Linked DNA regions of Luteolibacter flavescens. The protein of the gene in region 1 binds, or shares a complex with, the protein of each later gene. Links are inferred from orthologs where the notes say so. Each region holds a gene or a part of one and is shown on either strand. Other genes may lie near its edges.

Region 1 (8,314 bases):
GAAAGCTGGGTGCCGAGGAGAAGATAAGCTATGAGGTGGTCTTCCCCTCCATGCTGAAGAAGTCCGGAGAGGCTACTGAAACTTCGACATCAGGAATCAAGTAGGGAGCCAGGTAACCCTCGTCGGCTTCGCCGGGGGCACCGGATCGAGTGCTCTGTCATGCAACGGTTATCCCCAACATCTCCATCGGCCACTATTCGGCGAGGTTTGGCTCTGTTGCTGGCGGCCGTCGCCTTGGGGTTTGCCGCGTCCGCACGCGCGGATCAAAGGGAGGAGGAAAGGTGGGTAAGTGATGTTCACGCGCCTGAAATTGCCGGGATCGAGGAGAACCCGCTCAAGGGGATGGTCCCGTATCGAAACGGCATGCGGCGATCATTCCCGCACAGCATGGAGTGGTTCTACGTGCCGCTCAGAGAGCTGCAGAAAGGGGACGATGAGTTCGATTGGGAACCGATCGAGAGGCAGCTTGAGGAGATCGCGGGACGAGGCAATCATGCCGTTTTCAGGGTCTATCTCGACTATCCCGGCAAGCCTGTCGGCACGCCCCAATATCTGATTGACCGCGGGGTGCCGATGCGCAGCTACACCGACGCCGGAAATGATAACGTAGCCAGCAAATCGCCAGACTGGAATGACCATCGTCTGATTGAAGCGCTGGAGAATTTCATCCGCCATTTCGGGAAGAAGTATGATGGAGATCCCCGGATCGGTTTTCTAACCGCGGGGCTCTATGGCTTCTGGGGGGAGTGGCACAACTATCCCCACGACCCGAAATGGGAGATGAAAGCTGAGAATCGGGACCGGTTGCTGATCGCCTACCGTCAAGCGTTCACCAAAACGCAGGTGCTCTTGCGCAATCCGACTGGAACAACGAATCTGGACCTGAAAACCAGCTTCGGATATCACGACGATTCATTTGCTTACGAGACCCTGGCCCCCGAATGGGGATTCGTGCCCCGTCTGCGGGAAAACGGTTTGCTGGAGATCTGGAAAGAGAAAGCCATCGGCGGCGAGATCCGGCCTGAATTGCAGGCAACGATCTTCGATGCGTGGCCAAATGTCCCGGTAAAGGCAGGCAGCAGGAGGAGCGAGGATCTCTCTGAATGTATCGAAGCCACTCACGCGAGTTGGATGCTGAATGAGGACATCTTCGCCGGTCCTCTCACCGAGGCCCGAAACAAAAACGCTCTCCGTGCCCAGCGGCGTCTCGGCTACGAATTTCAGGTTACGGCTTCTTCCATCTCCCGGGATGAGAAGGGCAAGCTCCGCGTGAAGGTGAAGATCCGGAATGCAGGCGTGGCACCTTTCTACTATCGGTGGGCCGCCGAGTTTGCCGCCTATGACCCGCAAACCCGGGAAACGCGGATTCTGGGTCAGGCCACGAATTGGAACATGCCTGAAATCCTGCCTGACGGGCGAGAATACCAGAGGGTGTTCATCGCTCCGAAGGCCGAGAATTTACGGGGGCAGCGTCTGATAGTCCGGCTCAAAAATCCACTGAAGGACGGGAAGCCTCTACGCTTCGCGAACGGCCGCCAGGATAAGGACTGCGCGGGCTGGCTGACCTTGCAAGAGATACCGGACTGAAATTATGAGGTTACCCGGTTGATGCCTTGTGGAGAGCATTCCTGTCAGCCGCCTACCAGGTGTCTCTTCATCTGCGCGAGGATCTCACCACAGGCCGCGCGGTCGCCGCCCTGGACCTCGGCGGTGGCCCAGCCGGTGTAGCCGATCTCGGCGAGGACCTTGCGCACCTCGGCCCAATCGACGTCACCTTCGCCGATCTTTCCGAAGCCACCCTTCACTCCCCAGTCCTTGCAATCGAGCTTCACGATCCGCTTGCCCAGCGTGCGGATCCACTCGGCAGGCTTGCCGAAGCGCTGGTGATTGCCGATGTCGAAGTAGGAGCCGACCCATGGGGAGTCGATCTCATCGAGATAGGCCGCGAGCTTTGCCGCCGACTGCGCATCGCCTCCGTCCTCGGTGTAGAACATCCGGTTCCACACGTTCTCGATTAGGATGTGGATGCCGAGTTCGGCAGCCATGGGCAGGGCCTTGCGGATCTGCTCGATCGAGCGCGAGCAGGCGTCGTCGTGGTTCGTGTTTGCGTCCACAACGCCCGGGACGAGGAGGACCGAAGAGCCTCCGCAGGCGTGGCTCTCGCGGATGGCGGTGAGGAGGCCCTTCAGGCCCTCCTCGCGGACGGAGGCATTGGGGTCGGAGAGGCGGGTCTTCCAGTGGATGGAGTCCACCACGCCGTGGATGGGGAGGCCGACCGCCTTTGAGGCGGCGAGAGCTTCCTCTTTGTTCTGCCCGCCGGGGGAGTCGAGCTCCACGCCATCGTAGCCGAGCTCCTTCAGGATGCGGAATTTCTCCTCAAGGTTCGCCCCGAAGTCCGCCATGCCGCATTTCAGCGAGAGCTTGATGGGCAGCGGGGCAGCCGCCGATTGCGCGCGGAGCGAAAGGGGAGCCGAGGCAGCGGCAAGCGTGGCGAGAAAGTGGCGGCGGAGCATGAACCGCATACCACATGGTTTGGTTGAAAATTGCACGAAAGTTATTCATTCGTGCGAAAAATGACAAATGGGTGCGCAAAGAAAAGGCGGACCCAAATCAACGGGCCCGCCTTGGAAATAGTTTCGGTCGATTCCGTTAGAGTAGCTCTTGGACGAGCTTCTCCAGCTTCACGATGTCAGCGGAGAAGGCGCGGATGCCTTGGGCGGTCTTTTCGGTGGCCATCGCGTCCTCGTTGAGGGCGAAGCGGAAGGACTTCTCGTCGAAGCTGACCTTCTCCAGATCGGCGGAAGCGGATGCTTCCGGGGACAGGCGGCGCTCGAGTGGCTCGGTCGAGGCTGCAAGCTCGGCAAGCAGGCCCGGGCTGATGGTGAGCAGGTCGCAGCCGGCGAGGCTGGTGATTTCGCCGGTATTGCGGAAGGAGGCACCCATGACCTCGGTCTTGTAGCCGAACTTCTTGTAGTAGGTGTAGATCTGCTTCACCGAGACCACGCCCGGGTCGGCATCACCCTCGTAGGTCTGGCCGGTGGAGGCCTTGTACCAGTCGAGGATGCGGCCCACGAAAGGCGAGATGAGCTGCACGCCGGCCTCGGCGCAGGCGACGGCCTGGGCGAAGGAGAAGAGCAGGGTGAGATTGCAGTGGATGCCTTCCTTTTCGAGGATCTCGGCAGCCTTGATGCCTTCCCAAGTGGAGGCGATCTTGATGAGGATGCGGTCCTTCGAGATGCCTTCCTTGGCGTAGGCGTCGATCAGTTGGTGCGCCTTGGCGACGGTGCCCTCGGTGTCGAAGGACAGGCGGGCATCGACCTCGGTCGAGACGCGGCCGGGGACGATCTTGAGGATCTCAAGGCCGAAGAGGATCAGGATGCGGTCCAGGATGGACTCGACGAGTGCGTCGCCGGTGAGGCCGGAGTCCTTGTGCTCGGCCACGGCTTTCTCCACGAGGTGCTTGTATTCCGGCTTCGCGGCAGCCTGGAGGATCAGCGAGGGATTCGTGGTCGCGTCCTGCGGCTTGTAGGCCTTCATCGACTCGAAATCGCCGGTGTCGGCGACGACGGTGGTGAACTGCTTGAGTTGATCGAGTTGCGTGGCGCTCATGGCGGGGGCGGGGTAGGGCGGAATGATGCGAGAGGCGAGATTAAATAGTGTCCGCCGCGTGGAAACATACCGGTGCGGCGGGAACGTCAAATGGCGTTTCCCTGACTGGGAGATGCGTCACGGGAGGGCGTGCGGGATGTGAATGTTATTTCACATTTCTGAATAAATTATCCCGATTTGCATGATTCCTGCGGTCCGTGTCGCCACTCCATCGCAAAATTCCGTGTTGCTGCACCCGAAGCTTTCAATCCGTGCCAATTCCTCCACCGTCCCGCCCATGAAGCTTTTCGGCACCGACGGCATCCGTGGCAGGGCAAATGAATTCCCCATCACCCCGGAAGTGGCGCTGCGTGCCGGCAAGGCAGTGGCCCAGGTGCTGCGCTCGTCGGGCCACAACCGCAACCGCGTGGTCATCGGCAAGGACACCCGCATTTCCGGCTACATGCTGGAGACCGCGCTGACCTCTGGCCTGGTCTCGATGGGCATGGACGTGCTGCTGCCGGGCCCGCTGCCGACTCCGGCGATCGCCCACCTGACGAAGTCGATGGGTGCCGCCGCGGGCATCATGCTCACGGCCTCGCACAATCCCTACGAGGACAATGGCCTGAAGATCTTCGGGCCGGATGGATACAAGCTTTCCGACGCGCTGGAGGAAATCATCGAGCGCCACATCCTCGGTGACGAGCCGGAGCCGCGCGCGATGTCGCCGGAGAAGATCGGCAAAGCCTACCGCATCGACGATGCCCGCGGCCGCTACATCGAATTCGCCAAGCATACCGCGGACAATGTCTCTCTGCACGGCTTGAAGATCGTGGTCGATTGCGGTCATGGTGCTGCCTATTCCATCGCACCCCTCATCTTCAAGGAGCTGGGCGCCGAGGTCATCAAGCACGGCTGCGAGCCGGACGGCATCAATATCAATGCGAAGTGCGGCGCGCTCTACCCGGAGACGGCGGGCGATCTGGTCCGCCTGCACGGGGCCGATCTCGGCATTTCCTTCGATGGCGATGCCGATCGTGTTATCTTCACCGATGCCACGGGCACCCCGGTTTCCGGCGACCGCATCCTCGCCCTTGCCGCACTCTCGCTGCACGAGCAAGGACGCCTCCGCGGAAATCGCATGGCCTGCACCGTGATGAGCAATCTGGGCCTGCACGAGGCGATGCGCCGCGCGGGCATCGAGGTGCTGACCACGGCGGTGGGCGACCGCAATGTCATCGAGGCGCTGCGTGAAAAGGGCGGCTCCTTCGGTGGTGAGAATTCCGGTCACCTGATCTTCGCCGATCACGCCACCACGGGCGACGGCATACTCAGCGCGCTGCAGGTGCTGCGTGTGATGAAGGAGAAGAAGGCGACCCTTGCCGAGCTCGCCGCCTGCATGCGCGAGTTCCCGCAGGAGCTGGTGAATCTCAAGGTGGCCGCGAAGCCGCCGCTCAATACCTTGCCTGGCCTGCAGAAGCTCATGCAGGAAGCCGATGCCGCCTTTGGCGACGCCGGCCGCCAGCTCATTCGCTACTCCGGCACGGAGAACAAGATCCGCATCCTGGTGGAGCACCGCGACTCCGATGCCGTGCAGGAGTGGGTGGAGAAGTTCACGAAGGCGGTGAAAGAGGATATCGGGGTGGCGGTGTGACGCCTGCCCTGCGTGGGAAGATACGTTGCCTTATCCATGAGCTGGCGCTTCAGAACATCATTCACTCCACCCCCAAGCGTTCGGATCACCATCGCACCGGATGGGGTCTTCACGTCCGTCGAAGGGGAATCGTTGCCCAATTTGGCATCTGGTCCCGATGTCGGGGACCTTCACGGCGGTCAGCTTCCGGACAATTCCCTGCCTCATGCCGGGCCCACCGCTCTGGCCTCGATCAGAAGTGCGGGGACCGGCTTGCTGACCACGCCGGGATTGAGCGAGTTCAAGCGACTGCTGGACAGCGTCCGTCGCGAACTCGGGACGATCGGAAATGCGCTCGCCCATGCCCGCAATGAAGAGGCCTTCGCGGTGGGAGCCTTTCGCAAGTGGGAGCAGGGGTGGTTGATGCGTCGTCTTTTCAAGGCGAAGTATGAAAAGCTTCGCGAGTCCGCCGAACTGAACTTCGCCATGCGCGCGGAGCTTGAGGAACAGTGGAAACTTTCCCAATTGCGCACCGATTTCGAGCTGCCTGAAGGCGTCTTTCGTGCGTTCAACAACATGCACCGGGAGTTTGCGGTGCTCATGAATAGTGACCGGATCTGGGACTCGGTGGGGCATCGTGGTACGGACCGTGTCGCCGAGCGGACCACCGCCACCCGTTCGGTGGATCGGCAGCCGGTCAAATTCCAGCTCGGTGCCTGCGATCTGATCGAGGCTGGCGTTGGCGTCCCACGTCTCGGGAATGCCAATGGCGGCGATCTGTTCTTCTATCCTTTGTTCGTGCTCTATTTCATCTCGGCGGAGAATTTCGCGCTGCTGGAGTACAAGGATCTCGATGTCGAATACCGGGTCACCAAGTTCATCGAGAGGGAGACACTTCCACGCGATGCAACAGTGGTGGGGCAGACGTGGTCGAAGACGAACAAGGACGGCTCACCGGACAGGCGCTTCAACGACAACAAACAGATCCCGATTGCCAAATACGGCAGGATTTCGATCCGTTCCACTACCGGGTTGAACGAGGAGTATATCGCGAGCAATGCGGATGCCGCGGAGTCATTCGTCTCGATGTTAGACCTATATTCAAAGGCGATCGCCGCGGGTGTGTAATTCGATCCGCTGCATCTTTTTCCAGTTCCATGCCTCTCTTCAACACACGCGCCATCGAGGACTTTCCGATCGGGAACATCTTGCTCCGCGATCATCACGCCGCCCTGACTGGTGAAGGGCTTGCGGCTGGAAGCCGCGGCCACTTCCGCACGCATCCGCATGCCTGGCTGACGGCGGAGGATGTGGCGTTGCTGACGTCCGAGGTCACGACATTGGTCGATGACCGCAGCACGCCGCTGGCTTGGTTCGGCGATGTGCCAAACGTCTCGAAGTCGGTTGTGGCGAAGACCTCGTTCCTCATCGTGCATCCGTGGGACCTGCTGCGGGCGAACGAGCAGTATGTCGGCACGCTTTCCGAGAAGAAGATCGAAGGCGATATCCATCCGAATGCGGTGATCGAGGGAACGATCCATCTCGGCCCCGGCTCGCGGATCTTGCCCGGCGTTTTCATCGAGGGGAACGTGGTCATCGGCGCGAACTGCAAGATCGGTCCGAACTGCTACATCCGCGGGTCCACATCCATCGGCGACAAGTGCCACGTCGGCAATGCGGTCGAGATCAAGAACTCGATCCTCCTTTCGGGGACGAACGTCGGGCACCTCAGCTACGTCGGCGATTCCGTGCTGGGCGAGAAGGTGAACTTCGGCGCTGGCACCGTAACCTCGAACCTCCGCCACGACGGCAAGAACCACCGCACCGAGGTGGATGGCTCGCTTGTCGATACGGGCCGCCGCAAGTTCGGCTGCATCGTCGGTGATGGCGTCCATACCGGCATCAATACTTCCATCTACCCTGGCCGAAAATTGTGGGCCGGCACCAGCACCCGCCCCGGGGAAGTCGTCCAGCGCGACATCACCGGAAATGCCTGAATGACCCTTTCCCGCCGCGGTGTCACAGCCCGCGGCATCCCTCCTCTCCACTCCATCATTTCATCCCAACATGTGCGGCATCGTCGGATACATCGGTAAAGCTTCTGCACCCAGCGTGCTCATCAACGGCCTGCGCCGTCTGGAATATCGCGGCTACGATTCCGCGGGTCTGGCCATCCTCGAGAATGGCTCCATCGTCGTCAGCAAGGCTCCGGGCAAGGTCGCGGCACTCAATGACAAGGCTCACGCGGATTGGCCGGCGGAGCGCTTCGTGAAATCTTCCACGGGCATCGCGCACACCCGCTGGGCCACCCACGGCCCGCCGACCGAGGTGAATGCCCACCCGCACCTCGATGAATCGGGCGACATCGCGCTGGTCCACAATGGCATCATCGAGAACTACCGTTCCCTGCGCACCCGCCTTGAGGGCAAGGGCCAGACCTTCTACTCGGAGACCGATACCGAGGTGCTAGCGCACCTGATCGGCGACCGCTACAAGGGCGACCTCTTCCAGGCGGTGTGCGACGCCCTGAGCCAGGTGGAAGGCACCTTCGGCATCGCCGTCATTTCGGCGAAGGAACCGGGCAAGATCATCACCGCGCGCCGCGGCAGCCCGATCGTCATCGGCGTGGGCGAAGGCGAGACCATCGTGGCCTCGGACGCCTCCGCAATCATCGCTCACACCCGCCAGGTGATCTACTTGGAGGACAATGACATCGCGATCGTCACCGCCGACAATATCGACATCCGCGACCTCAACCAGGTGCCAGTCACCCGCGAGGTGAATGAACTCGGCTTCGATGCCGCAGCCGCGGAGAAGGGTGGCTACGACCACTTCATGCTCAAGGAAATCCACGAGCAACCGGACTCCCTGCGCAATGCCATCCGCGGTCGCCTCGATTTCAATCTCGGCTCGTCCGTGCTTTCCGGCATGGGTACCTCGCCGCGCGATCTTGCGGAGATCCAGCGCGTCGTGTTCGTCGGTTGCGGCACTTCGCTCCACGCGGGACTGGTGGGTGAATATGCGATCGAGGATCTGGCTGACATTCACGCGGAGGTCCAGCAGGCCGCGGAATTCCGCTATCGTAATCCCATC
Region 2 (3,163 bases), on another replicon or contig:
TACCATGAAGGCATCCGTGGCCGCCGCCGCGCTGGAAGCCGGGGCGGACATCGTGAATGACGTGAGCGGCCTGACCGCGGACCCGGACATGGAGCGGGTCTGCGTGGAAAGCGGCTGCGGCGTGGCGGTGATGCACATGCAGGGCGACCCGCGCACCATGCAGGTGGCGCCGGATTACGAGGACGTGGTGGCGGAGGTGCGGCGGTTCTTTGAGGAAAGACTCCTCAGCCTGGTCGCCGCGGGTATCGATGCGGAGGCGATCTGCTTCGATCCCGGGATCGGCTTCGGGAAGACGGTGGAGCACAATCTCGCCCTGCTGCGCGCCTTGGCCAACCTGAATGTGGGCGGTCGTCCGCTGTTGCTGGGCGTTTCGCGAAAATCTTTCATTGGGCGGGTGCTCGGCAGCACCGATCTGGCGGACCGCTCTTGGCCGACCGTGGCGATCACCGCGTGGGCGCGGGAGGCCGGGGCAATGATCCACCGGGTCCACGAGGTGCGGCCGAATACCCAGGCGCTGCGGATGACCGAGGCGATCCTGCAGGGTGGAAATTCCGCATTCTCCGGGTGAATCTTTTCTGAGAGGATCCGTCTGAGCCCGTGCATTCCATTTCATGAAAGCGATCCCGCTCAAAGTCTCCGCCCTCGTCATCGCCCTGGCCGGCACCTCCTGCATGACCACCTACGACGCCTATGGCCGCCCGGTCCAGAGCGTCGATCCCGGTGCCGCCGCGGCCATCGCGATCGGTGCTGCGGCGGTCGGCTACGCCATCGGGGAGAACAATGGCCACCACCATCACTACCACGGCGGCCATTATTACTACAGCCGCCCCTACGTCGGAGGCCCGGTCTGCTGGTGATCCGCGTGCTGATTTCCGTCTGCGCGGAAAAGCAAATGACAGTGGGGCAGACCCCGGCATAGTATCCCGCCCGGGATGGTGTGGGAGAATGTAAGTAAACATTGGCGCGACGGGATCGAGATCCTGATCCTCGCGATCGCCATTTATCAGATCTTCCGTGCCTTCCGGGCCACCCGCGGGGCGCGCATCCTCGTCGGCCTGGTGGTCATCCTGGTGGCGATCACGCTGTTGCTGCGCCTCTTCGAGTTCGCGGTCATCTCGTGGCTCGTCACCCGTGCGGCCATTCTGCTGGTCTTCGCGGTGCCGATCATCTTCCAGCCGGAGCTGCGGAATGCGCTGGCAAAGCTGGGCAGCAGCCGCCTGTTTTCCTTCTCCAACAAGAGCCAGCTCGACTTCCTGGAGATCTTCGAGGACTCGGTGGTGGCCCTTTCGAAGAAGCGCATCGGGGCGCTCTTCGCCATCGAGCGCGACATCACGCTGAAGCCCTTCGAGGAGACGGGCGTGATGCTGAATGCGGACTTTTCGCCGGAGCTCTCGATGACCGTCTTCTTCCCGAAGACCCCGCTGCACGATGGTGGCATGGTGATTTCCAACAAGAAGGTGACTGCCGCGGCGTGTGTCTTTCCGGTCAGCCAGCGTGAATTGGCGGACCGCTCCATCGGCCTGCGCCACCGCGCCGCCATCGGCGTGACGGAGGAAAGCGACTGCGTGGCGGTGATCGTCAGCGAGGAAACCGGCGCGATTTCCATCTGCATCGACGGCCATCTGGAGCGAAACCTGGGCGAAGAGAAATTCCGCAAGCGGATGGCCGACATCTTCCTGGCCAACGACGACAACAATGAAAAAGGCGTTTCGAAAGAATCTGATCCCGAAGCTCGTGTCGCTTCTTCTGGCGACCGCGATCTGGTTTCTGATTAGGGACCACCTCCGGGAGCAGGGAGAATTGTTCGGGCCCGGCAGCAAGCCGCCCCGGGCGATTCCGGTGATCGAGGAGGATCCGCCTTGACCGTGCGCGCGCGTGCGGCCACCGCTGCGGCGTGAACTACTTCGTCACCGGCACGGATACCGGCGCGGGCAAGACCCGCTTCACCCGCCTCCTCGTGGAAGCCCTGCGCGCCGAGGGGATCGACGCCGCCGGCTTCAAGCCGGTCTGCTGTGGCGACCGCGACGATGCCGTGGAGCTGGCGGCCGCTTCTGGCGGACTGGAGCCCGCGCAGGTGAATCCGGTATGGCTGAAGGCCCCGGTGGCCCCGCTGGTCGCCGGGATGCTGGAAAACCGCCCGATCGACACGGCGGCCCTGCTGATGGCCACGCGCGATTTCATCGCGAGCCATGCGCAAGTCATCGTCGAGGGTGTCGGCGGCTGGCGAGTGCCGCTCGCGGAAGGCTATGACATGGCGGACTTCGCCGTGGATCTCGGGCTGCCGGTCATCATCGTGGTGGGAAATCGTCTCGGTGCCCTGAACCACACCATCCTCACCGTGGATGCCATCCGTGCGCGCGGTGTGGAGATCGCGGGCCTCGTGATGAATCATCTCGAAGATGAGCTGGATACCGCGGCGATCACGAACAAGGGCATGATCGAACAACTCACCGGCGTGCCCATCCTGGCGGAGATCATCCATGGCCAGGACTTCTTCGATGCGGAGCCCTTCATCGGATCCTGATCCGAGGGCAAGAAAAACGCCGTCCCCTCGGCAAAAGGGACGGCGTCGGAAAACGGGAGGGTGCAGGCAATCAGCGGCGCGTGCCGGTTTGCTGCGTGGTGCCGGAGTTCACGGGGAACGAGATGGCGGAAGGAACGGACATGGTTTTGTTTGGTTCGAGGAGTTACGAGGTCGAGTTTTTTGGGAGGGGCACTCCCAGCGGGTGAAGACAACGTATCCCCCGAACCAACTGTCTGCATTATGAAGACGGGAACCCACCTTGCGATTTTGCGAAGGTGGGAAAATGCCTAAGCTCCCGTGGATTTGCGGTATTCGCCCGGGGTCTTTCCGGTCTGTCTGCGAAAAAGATGACTCAACCGCTCCGCATGCTCGAAGCCGAGCAAGTCCGCGATATGGGCGAGCGTATAGTCCGTTTGCGAGAGGAAGCGCTGGATGCCCTCGACCAATGTCTGGCTGAGCAATTGCCGTGGTGTCTTGCCCGTGGCGGCCTTCACCCGCTGCTCTAACAGACGGCGCGAGACGTGGCAGTCGCGCGACAGCTCCTCGATGCTGAGCAGGCCGGGGCGCTGCTGGCGGAGCAGCTCCAGGAAGCGCCGCACCACGGGATCCTCGATCGCGTCGAGCGCGGTGGACTGGCGG

The links. Proteins that work in one complex are often made in the same cells at the same time.
Region 2: the proteins of glmM (region 1) and cdaA are in contact, whole or in part, in a crystal structure (PDB 7OJS), measured with the Bacillus subtilis proteins. The link is inferred for Luteolibacter flavescens from one-to-one orthologs.

The regions. Positions count from the first base shown.
Region 1 is NZ_JAPDDS010000010.1:25,160-33,473, reverse strand. What follows is about bases 3,159-6,064. They hold glmM (phosphoglucosamine mutase), read left to right. Parts: upstream 3,159-3,886; coding sequence 3,887-5,242; downstream 5,243-6,064. Other genes in these bases: OKA04_RS16775 (hypothetical protein), read left to right, coding at 5,513-6,064; tal (transaldolase), read right to left, coding at 3,159-3,609. Also shown: OKA04_RS16800 (hypothetical protein), read left to right, coding at 1-104; OKA04_RS16795 (DUF4832 domain-containing protein), read left to right, coding at 208-1,587; OKA04_RS16790 (sugar phosphate isomerase/epimerase family protein), read right to left, coding at 1,632-2,513; more of tal, read right to left, coding at 2,650-3,158; more of OKA04_RS16775, read left to right, coding at 6,065-6,349; OKA04_RS16770 (DapH/DapD/GlmU-related protein), read left to right, coding at 6,379-7,218; glmS (glutamine--fructose-6-phosphate transaminase (isomerizing)), read left to right, coding at 7,289-8,314. UniProt on the Bacillus subtilis protein: Catalyzes the conversion of glucosamine-6-phosphate to glucosamine-1-phosphate. Glucosamine-1-phosphate is used for cell wall biosynthesis.
Region 2 is NZ_JAPDDS010000007.1:18,284-21,446, forward strand. What follows is about bases 66-2,853. They hold cdaA (diadenylate cyclase CdaA), read left to right. Parts: upstream 66-932; coding sequence 933-1,775; downstream 1,776-2,853. Other genes in these bases: folP (dihydropteroate synthase), read left to right, coding at 66-568; OKA04_RS13535 (hypothetical protein), read left to right, coding at 612-857; bioD (dethiobiotin synthase), read left to right, coding at 1,895-2,524; OKA04_RS13550 (XylR family transcriptional regulator), read right to left, coding at 2,812-2,853. Outside these bases: more of folP, read left to right, coding at 1-65; more of OKA04_RS13550, read right to left, coding at 2,854-3,163. UniProt on the Bacillus subtilis protein: One of 3 paralogous diadenylate cyclases (DAC) in this bacteria, catalyzing the condensation of 2 ATP molecules into cyclic di-AMP (c-di-AMP). Upon expression in E.coli leads to c-di-AMP synthesis.